2 linked regions of the Mumia flava genome follow. The protein of the gene in region 1 interacts with the protein of each later gene in a pairwise test. Links are inferred from orthologs where the notes say so. Each region holds a gene or a part of one and is shown on either strand. Other genes may lie near its edges.

Region 1 (8,988 bases):
AGGACGGAATCTCCGGTGGTGTCGTCACCATCGACGAGCACGTCTCAAGAGTGCCTGGGGTGATCGCGGCAGACGAAGGCGGCGCCACTCAACTTCGCGGCGTTCGTTTGGAGGAATCCTCCAAGTTCGGAGGGTTTCCCGTCCCGTTGCCCGCCGCGAGGAGGCCCCCCAGCGTCAGAGCGACGCGCAGCGTGTAGGCGCCGCGAGCCGACAGAGGATCCCAGTGGGTGGTCTCGCGGACCTTCCGCAGACGGTAGCGCACCGTGTTGGGGTGCACGAACTGGCGCCGGGCCGCGGCCTCGACCGACGAGCCGGCCTCCAGATAGGCAGCGAGGGTGCCGAGCACGACGGGGTCGTCGGCACGGAGCCGCTCGTACACCTGACCGACGAGCTCGCGACGGGCATGCCCGTCGCCGGCCAGGGCCCGCTCGACGAGCAGCTCGTCGGCGAGCACCGGCCGGGGAGCGTCCGGCCAGCCGCCCGCCGCGCGGTACCCCGCCACCGCGGCGCGCGACGACCGGTGCGCCTGCGCGACCGAGCCGACCGGCGGACCCACCACGACCGGACCGTCGCCGAAGGCCGACGCCACCGCGAGCGCTGCGGCACGCGGCTCGTCGGCGCCGGCCAGCAGCACGACGAGGCGGTCGAGCTGGACGGAGGTGAGTGCGGTCAGCCCGGAGCGCCCGGCGCACGACCGCACCTGCTCGACGACCGTCTCGTCGTCGACCCCGGGAGCCTGCGGGGCCGCGCCCACCACCACGACCACCGGACCGCCCGCGTCCCACCCGAGCACCGCGACCCGGGAGCGGACCAGGTCCTCGGTCTCACCGCGGACGACCGCGTCCACGGCGAGCGCCTCCAGCCTGGCGTCCCACGCTCCGCGCGCCTCCGCCGCGCGTGCGTAGACCTCGGCCGTGGCGAACGCGACCTCCCGCGCGTACTCCGACATCGCGCGAGCCGCCTCGTCCGCCTCCTCCGGACCGAACAGGTCGACGATCCGGCTCTCGATCACCTCGATCGTCGTCCGCACCATCGCCACGGTCCGCTGCAGGCTGACGTCGCGGGTCAGCGTGCGCGGCGCGGCCCCGAAGACCTGCTCGGAGACGTCCAGCGGGCGCCCGGGGGAGCGCAGCCACTGCGAGCACTGGGCGATGCCCGCGTGCGCGATCATCGAGATCCACGAGCGCTGCTCGGCGTCGAGCTCGGAGAACCAGTCGAGCTCGGAGTCCATCCGCGCGATCGCCGCGGTCGTGAGGTCGCCCAGAGAGCGGTCCAGGACGGCCGCGTAGCGTGCTCGTGCGGTCTGGGTCACGTGCCCAGACTAGGGTGCGCGAGGCTCGCCGACCGGTATCGTGACGCCTGAGGACTCGTCCGGGGGGATGAGGAGGGCCGCCATGGAGCGCGCGACCGACCCTGCCCTCGAGACGCGCTGGGTCACCGTCCACGGCCACCGGCGCGCGTACCGTCTCGCGGGCGACGGTCCGGTGCTCCTGCTGCTGCACGGCCTCGGGTGCGACTCCTCGACCTGGCTCCCGGTGATGGGCCGGCTCGCCGAGCGCTACACCGTGCTCGCGCCGGACTTCCTCGGTCACGGCGCGTCCGACAAGCCCCGCGCGGACTACTCGCTCGGTGGGTACGCGAACGGGATGCGTGATCTGCTCGCGTGCCTCGACCTCGACCGCGCGACCGTCGTCGGGCACAGCCTGGGCGGAGGGGTGGCGATGCAGTTCGCCTACCAGTTCCCCAAGCAGACCGAACGGTTGTGCCTGGTCGCACCCGGCGGCCTCGGACCGGAGGTGTCGCCGCTGATCCGGGCCCTCACCCTGCCGGGCGCCGGCGTGGGCCTCGGGCTGCTGTCGGTCCCGCCCGTACGGGCGCCGCTGCGGCGGCTGCTGCGCGGACTGTCGCGCACCGGGATCCCGCACACCCGCGACCTCGACGAGGTCGCCGACGTCTACGCGCAGCTGTGCGACCCGGCGGCGCGGGCGGCGATCCGTGCCGTGACGAGCCACGTGATCGACTGGCGGGGACAGCGGGTCACCATGCACGACCGCGCCTACCTCGCGGAGTCGGTCCCGCTGTGCCTCGTGTGGGGCGCGTGCGACGACGTGATCCCGGCGCGGCACGCCACGCTCGCCCGACGCGAGGCCGGGCCCACGCGGGTCGAGATCTTCCCGCGCTCCGGCCACTTCCCGCACAAGGACGAGCCCGAGCTGTTCGTGGAGGTGCTCAGCTCGTTCGTCGACCAGCAGCCGGCCGTGCGCTACCGCAAGAAGATGTGGCGCTCGGCGCTGCAGGCCCACGGTGCCGTCGTCGAGGACGAGGACGAGGCCGAGGACGCCGCGCCCCAGGCGGGCTGAGCACGGGCCGGCCGGACCGCTGACGCAGGGGTCCGGGCCCGTACGTCAGGTCGTCGCGTCGTCGGTGGTCGCGTCGTCGGTGGTCGCGCCGACCTCGGCGTCGCCGCGCCCGAGCTGTCCGCGGCGGCGACGGTAGCCGCGGTTGCCCGTGACCAGCGCGCCGATCGCGACCGACGCCCAGGCGATCGCCGCACCGCCGAGATCGTCGACGACGTAGTGCCAGCCGAAGTAGATCGTCGCGAGCACCGTGCAGGCGAAGTAGACCCACAGCACGTTCATCAGCCAGCGGTTGAGGCCGATCCGGCGGAAGAACAGGCACGCCGTGAGCACGACCGACACGTGCAGCGACGCGAAGCCGGCGATCCCGTAGATCGCGTCGCTGGACCACGGGTCGTGCCTGACCTCGTACCCGTTGTCCGCGAGGTACTCCTGGAGGCTCGCGACGCCGGAGTCGGCCGGCAGGTCGTAGAACAGCGAGGGGTTGGCGAAGACCGGCCCGAGGGTCGGCAGGAGGTAGTAGCTGGCGACGCCGAGGATCCAGTTCAGGCTCAGCGCCGTCGCGTACCAAGCCCCGAGGGAGAGGTTGCGGTTCAGGACCAGGACCGCGGCGAGCGAGACCGGGACGAGCATGAGGTACGACGTGTAGACCGTCGAGAGCACGAAGCCCGAGGCGCCGGTGCCGAGGAGGTCGTGCAGCAGCAGGCCCGGGTAGTGCCCGAAGAACAGCCAGTGGTCGAGCTTGAGCAGGTCCGCGTCGTAGAGGACGTCCTCGCGGATCACCGGGAGGAAGCTCTTGAGGTTGCGGTAGCAGACGTAGCAGACGTAGAAGCAGATCAGCCCGGTCGCGGCGTGCGCCAGACGCCCCCAGGTCCACTCGGTCCGCACGATCGTCACGGCCCGCGAGAACAGCCCGCGGACGCTGCGGTTCTGGACCAGAGCCTGGACGAGGACGCCGCCGGCGATGAAGAGCACGCCGAGCATCGGCAGCCGGACGTACGCCGGACCGAGGAAGCCCTCCGGGTCCCGCAGCGGGAGGTCCAGCGACGCCGAGGTCGAGATCGTGAAGATCCCGACGAGCACGGAGAAGGCCACGAGGAACGTGTACGGCCAGCGCACCACACGGACCCACGTCGGCGTCATCGCCGCTGCCTCCTTGCTCGCGTCAGCCTCCGGCGTGGCCACGGACGTGCCGACGCTCGGGGCGGACGTCGTGTCGTCGCCAGAACCCATGCGGGCGATTCTAGAGGACGCGGGGGCGCGCCCCGACGTGCCGCCGCGTCCCCCGTGATCATGCGCCGACGCTCAGGCGTCCGCGCCCTCCTGCGGCACGTCCGCCACCGCCTGGGGGTCGTCGAGCTCGAAGCGCTGGTACGCCTCCGCGGCGGTCTCGGGCTTCACCTCGCCGGTCGCGGCCAGCGACTCGAGGACCCCGACCACGATCGACGCGGTGTCGATCTGGAAGAACCGCCGTGCGGCTGCGCGCGTGTCCGCGAAGCCGTAGCCGTCGGCGCCCAGCGACATCCAGTGCCCCGGCACCCAGCGGGCGATCTGGTCCGGCACCGCACGCATGTAGTCGCTGACCGCGACGACCGGGCCCGGCTGGTCCGACAGGGTCCGGGTGACGTACGGCACCCTCGGCTCGCTCCCCGGCGCGTTGAGGTTCTCGCGCGCGACCTCGTCGGCCTCGCGCGCCAGCTCGTTCCACGACGTGACGGACCACACGTCGACCGCCACGCCGTACTCGTCGGCGAGGATCTGCTGCGCCTCGACCGCCCACGGCATCGCGACACCGGAGGCGAGCACCTGAGCGCGGGGCGCGTCGGCGGCCGCCTCGCCGGCCGCGCGGTAGCGGTACATCCCCTTCAGGAGACCGTCCACGTCGAGACCCTCGGGCTCGGCCGGCTGCACGATCGGCTCGTTGTAGACCGTCAGGTAGTAGAAGACGTCCTCGCCGTGCGGGTGCTCCTCGGTCGAGCCGTACATCCGCCGCATGCCGTCGGCGACGATGTGGCTGATCTCGAAGCCGTACGCGGGGTCGTAGTGCACCGCCGCCGGGTTCGTCCGTGCGAGCAGCGGCGAGTGGCCGTCGGCGTGCTGCAGCCCCTCGCCGGTCAGGGTCGTGCGCCCGGCGGTGGCACCGACGAGGAACCCGCGCCCGAGCTGGTCGCCGAGCGCCCACAGCCAGTCGCCGGTGCGCTGGAAGCCGAACATCGAGTAGAAGATGTAGACCGGGATCATCGGCTCGCCGTGCGTGGCGTACGCGGTGCCGGCGGCGGTCATCGACGCGACCGCCCCGGCCTCGCTGATGCCTTCGTGCAGGAGCTGGCCGGAGTCCGACTCCTTGTAGGCCAGCAGGATCTTGCGGTCCACCGACTCGTAGGACTGGCCGTGCGGGTTGTAGACCTTCGCCGTCGGGAACATCGAGTCCATCCCGAACGTGCGGAACTCGTCCGGCGCGATCGGCACGACCCGCTTGCCGATCGACTTGTCGCGCATCAGGTTGCGCAGCAGGCGGACGAACGCCATCGTCGTCGCGATCGGCTGGTTGCCCGAGCCGCCGCGCAGCTCCTCGTACGCCTTGTCACCGGGCAGCTCGACCGAGGTCGGCGCGACCCGCCGGCGGGGGATCGACCCGCCGAGCTGGCGGCGCCGCTCCTTCATGTACTGGATCTCGTCGGAGTCCGCGCCCGGGTGGTAGAACGGCGGCAGGTCGTTGTCGTCGATCGCGGCGTCGCTGATCGGCAGGTGCAGCCGGTCGCGGAAGACCTTGAGGTCGTTCTTCGTCAGCTTCTTCATCTGGTGGGTCGCGTTGCGGCCCTCCAGCGCGTCGATCGTCCAGCCCTTGATGGTCTGGGCGAGGATCACCGTCGGCTGCCCGGTGTGCTCGGTCGCGGCCTTGAACGCGCCGTACACCTTGCGGTAGTCGTGGCCGCCGCGCGGCAGGCGCGCGATCTGGTCGTCGCTGAGGTGGTCGACCATCTTGAGCAGCCGCGGGTCCGCACCGAAGAAGTGCTGCCGGGTGTAGGAGCCCTCCTCGATCGAGTACGTCTGGAACTGGCCGTCCGGCGTGCGGTTCATCTGGTTGACCAGGACGCCGTCGACGTCGCGGGCGAGCAGGTCGTCCCACTCGCGGCCCCAGATCACCTTGATGACGTTCCAGCCGGCGCCGCGGAAGTACGACTCCAGCTCCTGGATGACCTTGCCGTTGCCGCGGACCGGCCCGTCGAGCTGCTGGAGGTTGCAGTTGATCACGAACGTGAGGTTGTCGAGCTCCTCGCGGGCGGCGAGGCCGATCGCGCCGAGCGACTCGGGCTCGCCCATCTCGCCGTCGCCGAGGAAGGCCCAGACGTGCTGGTTGCTCGTGTCCTTGATGCCGCGGTTGTGCAGGTAGCGGTTGAACCGGGCCTGGTAGATGGAGTTCAGGGCCCCGATGCCCATCGAGACCGTGGGGAACTCCCAGAAGTCCGGCATCAGGCGCGGGTGCGGGTAGGACGACAGGCCCTGCCCGGGGCCGTGCGAGACCTCCTGGCGGAACCGGTCGAGCTGGTCCTCCTCCAGGCGGCCCTCGAGGAACGCGCGAGCGTAGATGCCCGGCGACGCGTGCCCCTGGATGTAGATCTGGTCGCCGCCGTCGTCGGCGTCCTTGCCCCGGAAGAAGTGGTTGAAGCCGACCTCGTACAGGCTGGCGGCCGACTGGTACGTCGCGATGTGCCCGCCGACCCCGAGACCGGGGCGGTTCGCGCGCGAGACCATCACGGCGGCGTTCCAGCGGATGTAGGCGCGGATGCGACGCTCGACGTCCTCGTCCCCGGGGAACCACGGCTCGCGCTCGGGCGGGATGGAGTTGATGTAGTCGGTGCTCGTCAGCGCGGGGACGCCGACCTGGCGCTCGCGGGCCCGCTCGAGCAGTCGCAGCATCACGTACCGGGCGCGGCCTCGGCCCCGGCTGCCGACCATCTCGTCGAACGACTCGAGCCACTCGGTCGTCTCGTCGGGATCGATGTCGGGCAGCTGCGAGGGGAGACCCTCGTGGATGACGGGGGGCCGCTCCGATGACTGGGCCACGATGAAGCCTTCTTTCGTCGGGATCGCGTGCAGGGGTGCGCACGTACGAACAGGACCGGCGTGGTGGGCCGATCACGTTCCATCTTGGCACCCACCCTTCCTACCCGCGAGTAGGCGATCGGTCGTCTCGCGACGTGGTCGGGTCAGGTAACGATCACGGGCGCCGGACTGCCCCGACGGGTGCATTGGCGCTAGTGTGTGGCGCCTAGGCAGCACGTAGGCGAGCCTGGGAGCACCGACACACGCACGGAAGAATCAGGGAGGCATCGGTGAGCGCGACCGCGAAGGACGCGGACCGCCCAGGACTGGGCGAGCGGCTCGGGTTCGGGCCCGACATGGTCGTCCAGGAGCTGGGCTGGGACGAGGACGCCGACGACACCCTTCGCGAGGCGATCGAGGACCGGATCGGCAGCGAGATGGTCGACGGCGAGTCCGGCGAGGTGGTCGACGGCGTCGTGCTGTGGTGGCGAGACGGTGACGGCGACCTGGTCGACGCCCTCGTCGACTCCCTCCAGGACCTCGCCGACGGGGGCAACGTCTGGCTGCTGACCCCCAAGGTCGGCCGGCCCGGCTACGTCGACAACGCCGACATCGCCGAGGCGGCACCGATCGCCGGGCTGTCGACGACGACGACCGCGACGGCCGGCGACGACTGGAGCGCGACGAAGCTGTCCACGCACCGGCGCTGACGCGTCGGGCGACGGATTCTCGGGTCGTGCTGTCCCTCATGGTGTCACTCGTGGTTACGATGCTGGGCATCGACCGCACCCGACTTCGAGGGCTGACATGACCAACGAACTGCACGGGCCCGGCACCCACGCCGTCGGCGTCGCCGGACGCAGCGCCGCCTCCCTGCTCGCGACCGGGCTCGTCCGCCCGTACGGCCCGGTGACGCTGGCGCGGATCGGCAAGGCGCTCGTGACCTGGGGCACCGGGCCCGCCGGCGGGTACGCCTCGCTCGCCGCCCGCAACGACCACGGGATCGCCCTGCACGACGAGCGGGGGTCGATGACCTTCGGCGAGGTCCATCGCCAGGCGAACGCTCTGGCGCACGGGCTCGCAGCCCGCGGCGTCGGCGCGGGCGACGCCGTCGCGCTGATGGCGCGCAACCACCGCTGGTTCGTCGTCGCGGCGGTCGCGATCGGGCGCCTCGGCGCCGACGTGCTCTACCTGAACACCGCGTTCTCCGGACCGCAGACCGTCGAGCTGCTCGAGCGGGAGAAGCCCCGGGCGGTGATCTACGACGAGGAGTTCGGCGCCGTGGTCGACGCGGTCCCGGCCGACGTCGCGCGGATCGTGGCCTGGGAGGAGACCGCCGACGTCGACGGCGCCGACGCGACCGTCGCCGAGCTGGTCGCGTCCGGGGACGACACGGAGCCGGGCAAGCCGGCACGCGAAGGGCGCTCCGTGATCCTCACGTCCGGCACGACGGGCACGCCGAAGGGCGCGAACCGCGGGTCCGGCTCCATCGGCGCCGGGGCCGCGCTGCTGTCGCGCCTCCCGCTCCGGTTCGGGATGCGCACGCACATCGCCGCGCCGATGTTCCACACCTGGGGCTGGGCCCACCTCAACCTGTCGATGCTGCTCGGTTCCACGCTGGTGCTGCGGCGACGCTTCGACCCGCGCGACTTCCTGAGGACGCTCGCCGAGCAGCGGTGCGACGCCGCGATCGTGGTCCCGGTGATGATCCAGCGCGCGATGGAGCTGCCCGACGAGGAGCTGGCCCGCTACGACCTCAGCGCCCTGCGCGTCGTCGGCGCCAGCGGGTCCGCGCTCCCGGGCGACCTGGCGATCGCCTGGATGGACCGGTTCGGCGACAACCTCTACAACACCTACGGCTCGACCGAGTGCGCGTGGGCCACGATCGCGCAGCCGGCCGACATGCGGGCGCACCCGGGCACCGCGGGCGCGCCGCCGATCGGCACGACGGTCGCGCTGCTCGACGACGACGGCCGGCCGTCCGTCGGCTCCACGGGGCGGGTCTTCGTCAGCAACGCCGCGCAGTTCGAGGGCTACACGAACGGCGAGACGAAGGAGCAGCGGTCCGGACTGATGGCGACCGGCGACGTCGGCACGATCCGCGACGGGCTGCTCTTCGTCGAGGGGCGTGACGACGAGATGATCGTGTCCGGCGGGGAGAACGTGTACCCGCAGGAGGTCGAGGACTGCCTGGCGCGCCACCCCGCCGTGCTGGAGGTCGCCGCCGTCGGCGTGGACGACGAGCAGTTCGGTCAGCGCCTGGTCGCCTGGGTGGCGACGCGTCCGGACGCGTCGGTCTCCGAGGAACAGCTCCAGGAGCACGTCCGCACCCACCTCGCGCGGTACAAGGTGCCGCGCGCCGTAGTCTTCGTCGAAGAGCTGCCGCGCAACGCGACCGGCAAGGTCCTCAAGCGCCACCTGCGACACGACGAGAGCGAGAGCGAATGACCATCGAGATCGGCACCCCCGCCCCCGACTTCACCCTCAAGAACCAGCACGGCGAGTCCGTCTCGCTCGACAAGCTGCGTGCCGAGCAGCCGGTGCTGCTGGTGTTCTACCCGTTCGCCTTCAGCGGGATCTGCAC
Region 2 (8,494 bases), on another replicon or contig:
GTCGTCAGCACGCGCGTCCGTTGTGCGCACCCTAGTGTCCCCGACCCCACTCGCGCCGCCGTCACCCGGCCCCGGTGAGGGCTACCGCGCGCACGCACCGGTCGAGACCGGGCGCATGGCGGTCCGGCCGTCCTCGGCGGCCTCCGCGACCTGGTCGGCGGTCAGCGCGTACCCGGTGGAGGAGTCCTCCACCGACGCAGCGAAGACCACCCCGTAGACGCGCCCCTGCGACGAGATCACGGGCCCGCCGGAGTTGCCCGGACGTACGAGGCTCCTCAGCGAGAAGACCTCACGGGTCGCCCGCTGCTCGCCGTAGATGTCGCGGCTGCGCAGACGCTGCTCGGAACGGATCCGTGCCGCGCGCGCGTCGAACGGGCCGTTCTCGGGGAACCCGAGCACGGCGGCGTCGTCTCCCGGCGCCCCGGACGGGTCGAAGGCCAGCGGCCGAGCCCGCAACCCGATCACCCGGAGGACCGCGACGTCGAGATCGGGGTCGTAGACCACGGTCGTCGCCTCGTACTCCTGGCCCCGCACCGTCACGTACGGCTGGGTGACGCCGGCGACGACGTGGGCGTTCGTCATCACCCGGTCGGAGGCGAAGACGAAGCCGGAGCCTTCGAGCATCCGGTCGCAGGACGACTGCCCGGTGATCCGGGCGACGCTGCGCCGGGCCTTGCGGACCCCGGGCTGCTTCAGCACCTCGGGGTCGGGCGCGGCCGCGGGCTCGATCGTCTCGGGCGCGAACGGGTCGAGATAACGCGGGAAGAGCGTGGAGTCGACGATCCCGTCGAACGAGTGCAGCGCCTCCCGGGCGGGGTCCGGCATGACGCCGTCGATCGTCGCGAGGATCTTCGAGCCACGCACCGACGACGACGCTCCCGGGATCTGCGCCCCGGACACGGCGTATCCCAGCGCCCAGCAGAGCACCAGGACGGCGGCGACGCTGAGCGCGACCCCGCCGGCCGCGTCCGCAGCCCGGGCTGCGGGAGTGGTCAGGCGGTCGCGGAGACCTCCCCCGAAGTGCGAGCCGATCGCCTGCCCGGACGACGCCAGCACGAGCACGACCATGAGCGCCAGCAGCGAGCGACCCAGCCCGCTCTCGAGCCCGCCGAGGAGAAGCGGGACCAGGACCAGCCCGACGGACCCGCCCACGAGCAGCCCGAGGACACCGGCGAACCCGGCGACGAAGCCGCGCCAGTAACCCACCGCGGCGTACGCCACGACGACCAGGAGGATCGCGACGTCGACGAGGTTCACCTGTCGCCTCGTCGCTGCGACCGCGCGACGTCGGCCTCCATCTCCTCGATCACCGGGTCCGTGCGCGGCTGAGGGTACGGGCGCAGGCGCTCGGTGTCCCACGGGCGCTCCCAGCCGGCCCGGGCGAGCAGCCGTGCGATCACACCCGCCGTGAAGCCCCACAGAGTCAGGCCGTGAGCGACGTCGAAACCCGGCCCGCGGAAGCCCGACGGGTGGGTGACGGTGAAGCGGTTGCGTGGATCCATCAGGTGGTCCAGCGGTGTGCGGAACACCGACGCCACCTCGACGGTGTCGACCGGTCCGACCGGGACCGGGTCGCGCCACCAGCCGAGGACCGGGGTGACGGCGAAGTTGCTCGGGGGGAGCCAGAGCCGCGGCAGCGTCGCGAACACGTCCACGCCGTCGGCGTCGAGCCCGACCTCCTCCTCGGCCTCGCGCAGCGCGGTGGTGATCGGACCGGCGTCGGTCGGGTCGGTCGCACCTCCGGGGAACGCGATCTGGCCTGCGTGCGACCGCAGGGTGTGCGCGCGCTCGGTGAGCAGCACGTCCGGACCGGCCTCGCCCTCACCGAACAGCAGGAGCACCGCCGCGGGACGAGCGTCCGTCGGGGCCTCGGGCATCGACGGGGAGAGGAAGCGCGGACTGTCGATCGCGGACCCCGCCTCGGCCACCGGCCGCAGCCACGAGGGCAGCGCCTGGTGGCCGACCAGCTCGGGCTCGTGGGTCATCGACGGTCCTCTCGTGCTCCGCGTGCCGCTCATCGGAGGTCGACCCCGAGATGCTCGTCGACGAGGCCGACGAGGTCGTCGTAGTCGGTGACCGGACGGCGCTCCGTTGCGACGATTGTGCCCGACGCGTCCACGAACACGGTCTGCGGAAGGCCGATCACGCCGAGCGCGTCGCGCACGGCCTCGTCGGGGTCGCTGACCAGCGGGTACGTCACCCCGCTGTCGGCCGCCAGGGCAATGGCGCCGAGCGGGTCGGGATCGCGGTAGTCGACGCCCAGCACCGCGACCTGCCCGCCGGCCTCGGTGTGCAGCCGGGCGAGCTCGGGCAGCTCGTCGCGGCACGGCCCGCACCAGCTGGCCCAGAGGTTGATCACCGTCGGCGTGCCCGGGAGGCCGGCGAGGTTGACCGGGGCGCCACCACCGAGACACTCGAGCACGACAGCCGGAAGGCCGTCCGGCACAGCCCCCCGCTTGCTCGTCCGCGGGCAGGGCTCGATCCCCGCGTCGGCCTTCGCCGCGGCGAGCTCGGCGGCGTCCGCGTCGACGCTCGCGGCGCTTCCTGAGGCTTCCGGCGCATCGGCGGGGCTGAGATCCTCGCCGCCACACGCCGCGAGGACGACCACGGCGCCGAGCAGCACCGCGACGAGGGTCGAGCGGCTCACGCCCGCCCCTCGGTCCGCAGGAGCCTGGCCGCGACCTCCGGGTCGGTCGGGCCCTCCCCGAAGGACGGGCACCACCGGGCGATCGAGCAGGCTCCGCAGGCAGGCTTCGTCGCGTGGCAGCAGCGCCGGCCGTGCCAGATCAGGTGCTGCGACGCCGCGGTCCAGTCCTTCTTCGCGACCAGACGGTTGAGGGCCATCTCGGCCCGTACGGGATCCTTCGCCGTGGTCGCGTCGAGCAGGTCGAGCCGGCGCGACAGCCGCTGGACATGGGTGTCGACCGGGAAGCCCGGGATGCCGAAGCCGTTGCCGAGCACGACGTTGGCGGTCTTGCGCCCGACACCGGGCAGCGTCACGAGGTCGTCCATCCGCGGCGGGACCTCGCCCCCGAAGTCGTCCACCAGGGCAGTCGCCAGCGCGATGATCCGCTCGGCCTTCGCGCGGAAGAAGCCGGTCGGCTTGATGATCTCCTCGACCTCGCTCTGGTCCGCCTCCGCGAGCGCACGCGCGTCGGGGAACCGCCCGAACAACGTCGGACGCACGCCGTTGACCCTGCGGTCGGTGGTCTGCGCCGAGAGCACCGTGACGACCAGCAGCTGGAACGGGTCGTCGAAGTCGAGCTCGATCGTGGCGTCAGGGTAGGTCTCGGCCAGGACCCTGTCGATCTTGCGTGCCCGGCGGACCAGCGAGGTCGGCGGATCGGGGACCTCGGGCAGCTTCTTCTTCGCGGGCTGCTTCTTCGCTGGGCGGCGCGCGGCGGGGGCGGGCTTCGGCACGTTGCCAGCCTACGCAGGAGCGCCGACGTCCAGCATCGCGGCGAGGTCGCCACGCGCAGCGGCGCCATGCTGGCGATCCTTTGACACAATGGGGGACACTGACGTACGGATGACTGCATCCGTCGGACGACGGCCGTTCCGTCGGGGACAAGGAGATCTCGTGGACAACGACGTACTGCGCCAGGCGCCGCTCTTCTCGGGGCTGGACGACGAGGCCGCGGAGTCGCTGGGCTCGAAGATGACCTCGGGCCACCTCCGCCGCAGCGAGGTGCTGTTCCACGAGGGGGACGAGGGCGACCGTCTCTACATCGTGACCGACGGCAAGATCAAGCTCGGCCGCAGCTCCGCCGACGGCCGCGAGAACCTCCTCGCGATCCTCGGGCCCGGCCAGATGTTCGGCGAGCTGTCGCTGTTCGACCCGGGTCCGCGCTCCGCGACGGCCACCGCCGTCACCGAGTGCGAGCTCGAGAGCCTCGGCCACGACGAGCTGACGAAGTGGCTCGAGGAGCACCCGAACGTCTCCCGCGCGCTGCTCGGCCAGCTCGCCTCGCGGCTGCGCCGGACCAACGACGTGGTCGCCGACCTGGTGTTCTCCGACGTCCCCGGGCGCGTCGCGAAGGCGCTCATGGACCTCTCGAACCGTTTCGGGCGCAAGGCCGACGACGGCATCCACGTGCACCACGACCTGACGCAGGAGGAGCTGGCCCAGCTCGTCGGCGCCTCGCGCGAGACGGTGAACAAGGCGCTCGCCGACTTCGCCATGCGCGGCTGGCTGCGCCTCGAGCCCCGCTCGGTCGTCATCATCGAGCCGGACCGCCTCTCCAAGCGCGCCCGCTGAGGCGCCGCCACGCCGACGCGGACGTCCGGTCCGCAGGCCCCTGCGGGTGACGGGCTGTCCCTGCCCCTGCAGCTGACGGGTGACGGTCTGCCCAGTTGGCTGGGGGTGACAGTCTGCCCAGCCGGCTGGGGAGTTGCGCACTGGGCCCTGATGGTTTCCCGCGCCAGGTGGGGGTCTCCCCAGTTGGCTGGGGAGTTGCGCACTGGGCCCTGATGGTTTCCCGCGCCAGGTGGGGGTCTCCCCAGCTGGCTGGGGAGTTGCGCACCAGGCCCTGATGGTTTCCCGCGCCAGGTGGGGGTCTCCCCAGCTGGCTGGGGAGTTGCGCACCAGGCCCTGATGGTTTCCCGCGCCCGGTGGGGGTCTCCCCAGTGGGCTGGGCAGACTGCGCGGCGCTACTGCTCGTCGCCCCGCAGGTAGTCGAGCTGCGCGGCCACGGAGCGCGACGCCGCCGGCCAGAGTGCTTCGTCCACGTCGGCGTACACGATCCTGACCACGTCCTCCACGCTCTGGGCGCCGTCGTCGAGCGCGGCGCGGACCTGATCGAGACGCTCGGCGCGGTGCGTGACGTACGCGTCCAGCACGGCGCCGGCGTCGGGCTGCACCGGTCCGTGGCCCGGCAGCAGCCGGACCGGCCCACCGAGGGTGTCGACCACGGCGCGGAGCGCGGCCAGCGAGGCGAGGTACGGGCCCAGCGCGCCGTCCGGGTGGGCGACCACGGTGGTTCCGCGTCCGAGGACGGTGTCTCCGGTCAGCAGGGACGCGTCGTCGCGCAGCAGGAACGAGACGGAGTCGCGGGTGTGGCCCGGGGTGGCCAGCACCTCGAGCCGGACTCCGTCCACCTCCACCGTCTCGCCGTCGGTCAGGGTCTCCCCGCCGCCGCGGCACAGCGCCGGGTCGACAGCGCGCACCGGTGCACCGGACAGCTCGGCGAAGCGCTCGGCACCCTCGGTGTGGTCGTGGTGGTGGTGCGTGAGCAGGACGAGTCCGACCGGCGCCGCGACCGACAGCACGCGCCCGAGGTGCTCCTCGTCGAGCTCGCCGGGGTCGACGACGACCGCCAGCGCCCCCGGGGGTGCGTCCGGCCGTCGCAGCACCCAGGTGTTGGTCCCGTCGAGCGTCATCAGCCCCGGGTTGTCCTCGCGTACGAACGTTGCCCACGGCGACGGCGTCCCGTGCGACGCGACGGCGGTCTGGGGAGTCATGGCAGCTCCGTCTCCAGGTAGGGGTTTCCGTCGATCACGACGAGGCGCGGGACGACGGGAGCGATCGTACGGTCGGCCGCGGCGGTCAGCGCCTCGGCGGCGTGCTCCAGTCCCGCGAGGTCGCGACACGTCACGGCGGTCGGCGGAAGCATCCCCATCTCACCGGCGTCGACCGAGGCGAGCGCCGCACCCAGAGGCATCCAGGAGGCGTGGTCGGCCTCGCCGGGCAGCGTGCCGACGCGTTGGCCCTCGGGAAGCACCGCCACGAAGAACCGCGTGTCGAAGCGGCGCGGCTCGAACGTCGGCGTGATCCAGTGGGTCCACGCGGCCAGCAGGTCCGTCCGCAGGACGAGCGAGCGCCGGGTCAGCACCTCCGCGAGCGAGATGTCGTGGGCCTCGAGCGCGGCCCGGTCGGCTTGCCAGTCGGGGGCGCTCGCGTCGTCGACGACGGAGCCGGCGTCGGGGCCCGCGAGGAGCACGCCCGCCTCCTCGAACGTCTCCCGGACGGCCGCGCAGACCAGGGCGCGCGCGAGCTCCTCGGAGCAGCCGAAGCGCTCCGCCCAGATCGCCGGCGCCGGCCCGGCCCACGCGAGATCGGCGTCGGAGTCGCGCGGATCGACCGCGCCTCCGGGAAACACGTACATCCCCGCGGCGAAGCGCATCGACTGCTGCCGACGCAGGAGGTACGCCTCGACGCCGTCGGTCCCGTCGCGGAGCAGGACGACGGTCGCCGCGTCGCGCGCGGGCGCGGCGGACTCGACGTCACGGCCGACGTGCTCGAGCAGGGACGTGGGCAGGGGGACGCGCATCGTCATGCCCCTAGGTCTATCCCATCGACCGGCACCGACGCTCGGCCGGCCTCGAGGCTCAGCCGACCTCCACCACCAGCTCGACCTCGACCGGAGCGTCGAGCGGCAGCACGGTGACACCCACCGCGCTGCGGGCGTGCAGGCCCGCGTCGTCGAACACCTCGCCGAGCAGCTCGCTGGCGCCGTTGGCGACCACGGGCTGCCCCGTGAAGTCGGGGGTGCTCGCCACGAACACGACGGCCTTCACGATCCGTGCGATCCGGTCCAGCCCGCCGGACTGCGACGCGGCGGCCGCGAGAGCGTTCAGGGCGCACTGCCGGGCGCACGCGGCTGCCTCCTCCACGGTGACGTCCGCCCCGACCTTGCCGGTCGTGATCAGGTCGCCGTCGCGGATCGGCAGCTGGCCCGCGGTGTAGACGTACGAGCCCGTCCGTACGGCCGGCTGGTAGGCGGCGACCGGCGGGACGACGTCGGGCAGCTCGAGGCCGAGCCCGGCGAGACGCTCGCTCGGCGCCGGCATCACGAGTCCTGGATCGGGCGCTTGAAGTACGCGACGAGGTTCTCCGGGTTCATCCCGGGCACGATCTGCACGAGCTCCCAGCCGTCGCGGCCGAAGTTGTCGAGGATCGCCTTCGTCGAGTGCACGAGGACCGGTGCCGTCAGGTACTCCCACTGGGTCATGGGTCGACTGTATCCCGACCCCGTACGCTCGGGTTCGTGGCTGGGCAGACCCGGATGCACGTCGTGACGGGCAAGGGCGGGACGGGCAAGAGCACCGTCGCGGCCGCGCTCGCCGTCGGCCTGGCCGCACAGGGGTGCAAGGTGCTGCTCTGCGAGGTGGAGGGACGCCAGGGCATCGCTCAGATCTTCGACGTCGCGCCCCTTCCGTACGAGGAGCGTCAGGTCGCGGCGCTCGACGACGGCGCCGTGTACGCGCTGGCGATCGACGCGGAGGAGGCGCTGCTCGAGTACCTCGCGATGTTCTACCGCCTCGGGCGTGCCGGCAAGGCGCTGGACCGCTTCGGCGTGATCGACTTCGCGACCACGATCGCGCCCGGCGTCCGCGACGTGCTGCTCACCGGCAAGGTGTACGAGGCGGTGCGCCGGCGCGACGACGACGGCGACCCGGTCTACGACGCCGTCGTGCTGGACGCTCCGCCGACGGGGCGGATCGCGCGGTTCCTCAACGTCAACGCGGAGGTGGCGGGCCTCGCGAAGGTCGGGCCGATCCATCGCCAGGCGGACTCGATCATGACGCTGATGCGCTCGCGCCGGACGCGGGTCCACCTCGTCACCTTGCTGGAGGAGATGCCGGTGCAGGAGACGCTGGACGCCGTGGACGAGCTGACCGCGGCCGAGCTGCGGATCGGCACCCTGATCGTGAACCAGGTGCATCCCGCGGTCTTCGACGACGACGAGATCGAGCGGATCAGCAACGGCGGCCTGACCGCGGCGAGCGTACGCCGGACGCTGCGGAGCGCCGGTCTCGACCTCGACGGCGGACAGGCCCAGGCGCTGCTGGACGAGGGCCGCGAACGGATCGAGCGGATGCGGCTCCAGGCCGCGCAGCGGGCGTTGCTCGACGACGCGGGGGCGCCCGTCGTCGAGCTGCCGGCGGTCAGCGAGGGGATCGACCTCGCGCAGCTGCTGTCGCTGGGCGAGACGCTCGCGGAGGCCCTGCCGTGACCCCGTCGTCGACCGTGCGGACGGCCGGCGGTCGCGCGAGCGGTCCGCTGGACGTCGACGCGCTGCTCGCGGACCCCGGGCTCGAGATCGTGGTCTGCTGCGGCTCGGGCGGCGTCGGCAAGACGACGACGTCGGCGGCGCTGGCGCTGCGGGCGGCCTCGCAGGGGCGGCGGGTCTGCGTGCTCACGATCGACCCGGCGCGGCGTCTCGCGCAGTCGCTCGGCCTGACCGAGCTCGACAACACCCCGCGTCCGGTGGACGGCGTCGGCGCCGACGGCGGATCGCTCGACGCGATGATGCTCGACATGAAGCGCACGTTCGACGAGGTCGTCGAGGCGCACGCGTCACCGCAGAAGGCCGCCCAGATCCTGGCGAACCCCTTCTACCAGGCGCTGTCGAGCTCGTTCGCCGGCACGCAGGAGTACATGGCGATGGAGAAGCTCGGGCAGCTGCACGCCGAGGCGATCGCCGACGCCGAGCACCCGCGCTGGGACCTGATCGTCGTCGACACGCCGCCGTCCCGCTCGGCGCTGGACTTC

What was found.
Region 2: the proteins of aceE (region 1) and nth interact in binary tests that used the Escherichia coli proteins (3 or more experiments, as listed by UniProt). The link is inferred for Mumia flava from one-to-one orthologs.

What each region holds. Positions count from the first base shown.
Region 1 is NZ_PGEZ01000002.1:504,948-513,935, reverse strand. Bases 3,463-6,824 are described here. They hold aceE (pyruvate dehydrogenase (acetyl-transferring), homodimeric type), read right to left. Parts: upstream 6,426-6,824; coding sequence 3,663-6,425; downstream 3,463-3,662. Other genes in these bases: CLV56_RS16490 (DUF3052 domain-containing protein), read left to right, coding at 6,695-6,824; CLV56_RS16500 (phosphatase PAP2 family protein), read right to left, coding at 3,463-3,590. Outside these bases: CLV56_RS16510 (PucR family transcriptional regulator), read right to left, coding at 89-1,312; CLV56_RS16505 (alpha/beta fold hydrolase), read left to right, coding at 1,395-2,360; more of CLV56_RS16500, read right to left, coding at 2,406-3,462; more of CLV56_RS16490, read left to right, coding at 6,825-7,114; CLV56_RS16485 (AMP-binding protein), read left to right, coding at 7,212-8,852; CLV56_RS16480 (peroxiredoxin), read left to right, coding at 8,849-8,988. UniProt on the Escherichia coli protein: Component of the pyruvate dehydrogenase (PDH) complex, that catalyzes the overall conversion of pyruvate to acetyl-CoA and CO(2).
Region 2 is NZ_PGEZ01000001.1:1,685,672-1,694,165, forward strand. Bases 1,533-4,400 are described here. They hold nth (endonuclease III), read right to left. Parts: upstream 3,421-4,400; coding sequence 2,644-3,420; downstream 1,533-2,643. Other genes in these bases: CLV56_RS08010 (NUDIX hydrolase), read right to left, coding at 1,533-1,985; CLV56_RS08015 (TlpA family protein disulfide reductase), read right to left, coding at 2,015-2,647; CLV56_RS08025 (Crp/Fnr family transcriptional regulator), read left to right, coding at 3,581-4,258. Also shown: CLV56_RS08005 (MarP family serine protease), read right to left, coding at 82-1,257; more of CLV56_RS08010, read right to left, coding at 1,254-1,532; CLV56_RS08030 (MBL fold metallo-hydrolase), read right to left, coding at 4,651-5,460; CLV56_RS08035 (NUDIX hydrolase), read right to left, coding at 5,457-6,269; CLV56_RS08040 (RidA family protein), read right to left, coding at 6,328-6,789; Sp36 family protein, read right to left, coding at 6,789-6,950; ATPase BagA, read left to right, coding at 6,987-7,955; bagB (ArsA family ATPase), read left to right, coding at 7,952-8,494. UniProt on the Escherichia coli protein: DNA repair enzyme that has both DNA N-glycosylase activity and AP-lyase activity. The DNA N-glycosylase activity releases various damaged pyrimidines from DNA by cleaving the N-glycosidic bond, leaving an AP (apurinic/apyrimidinic) site.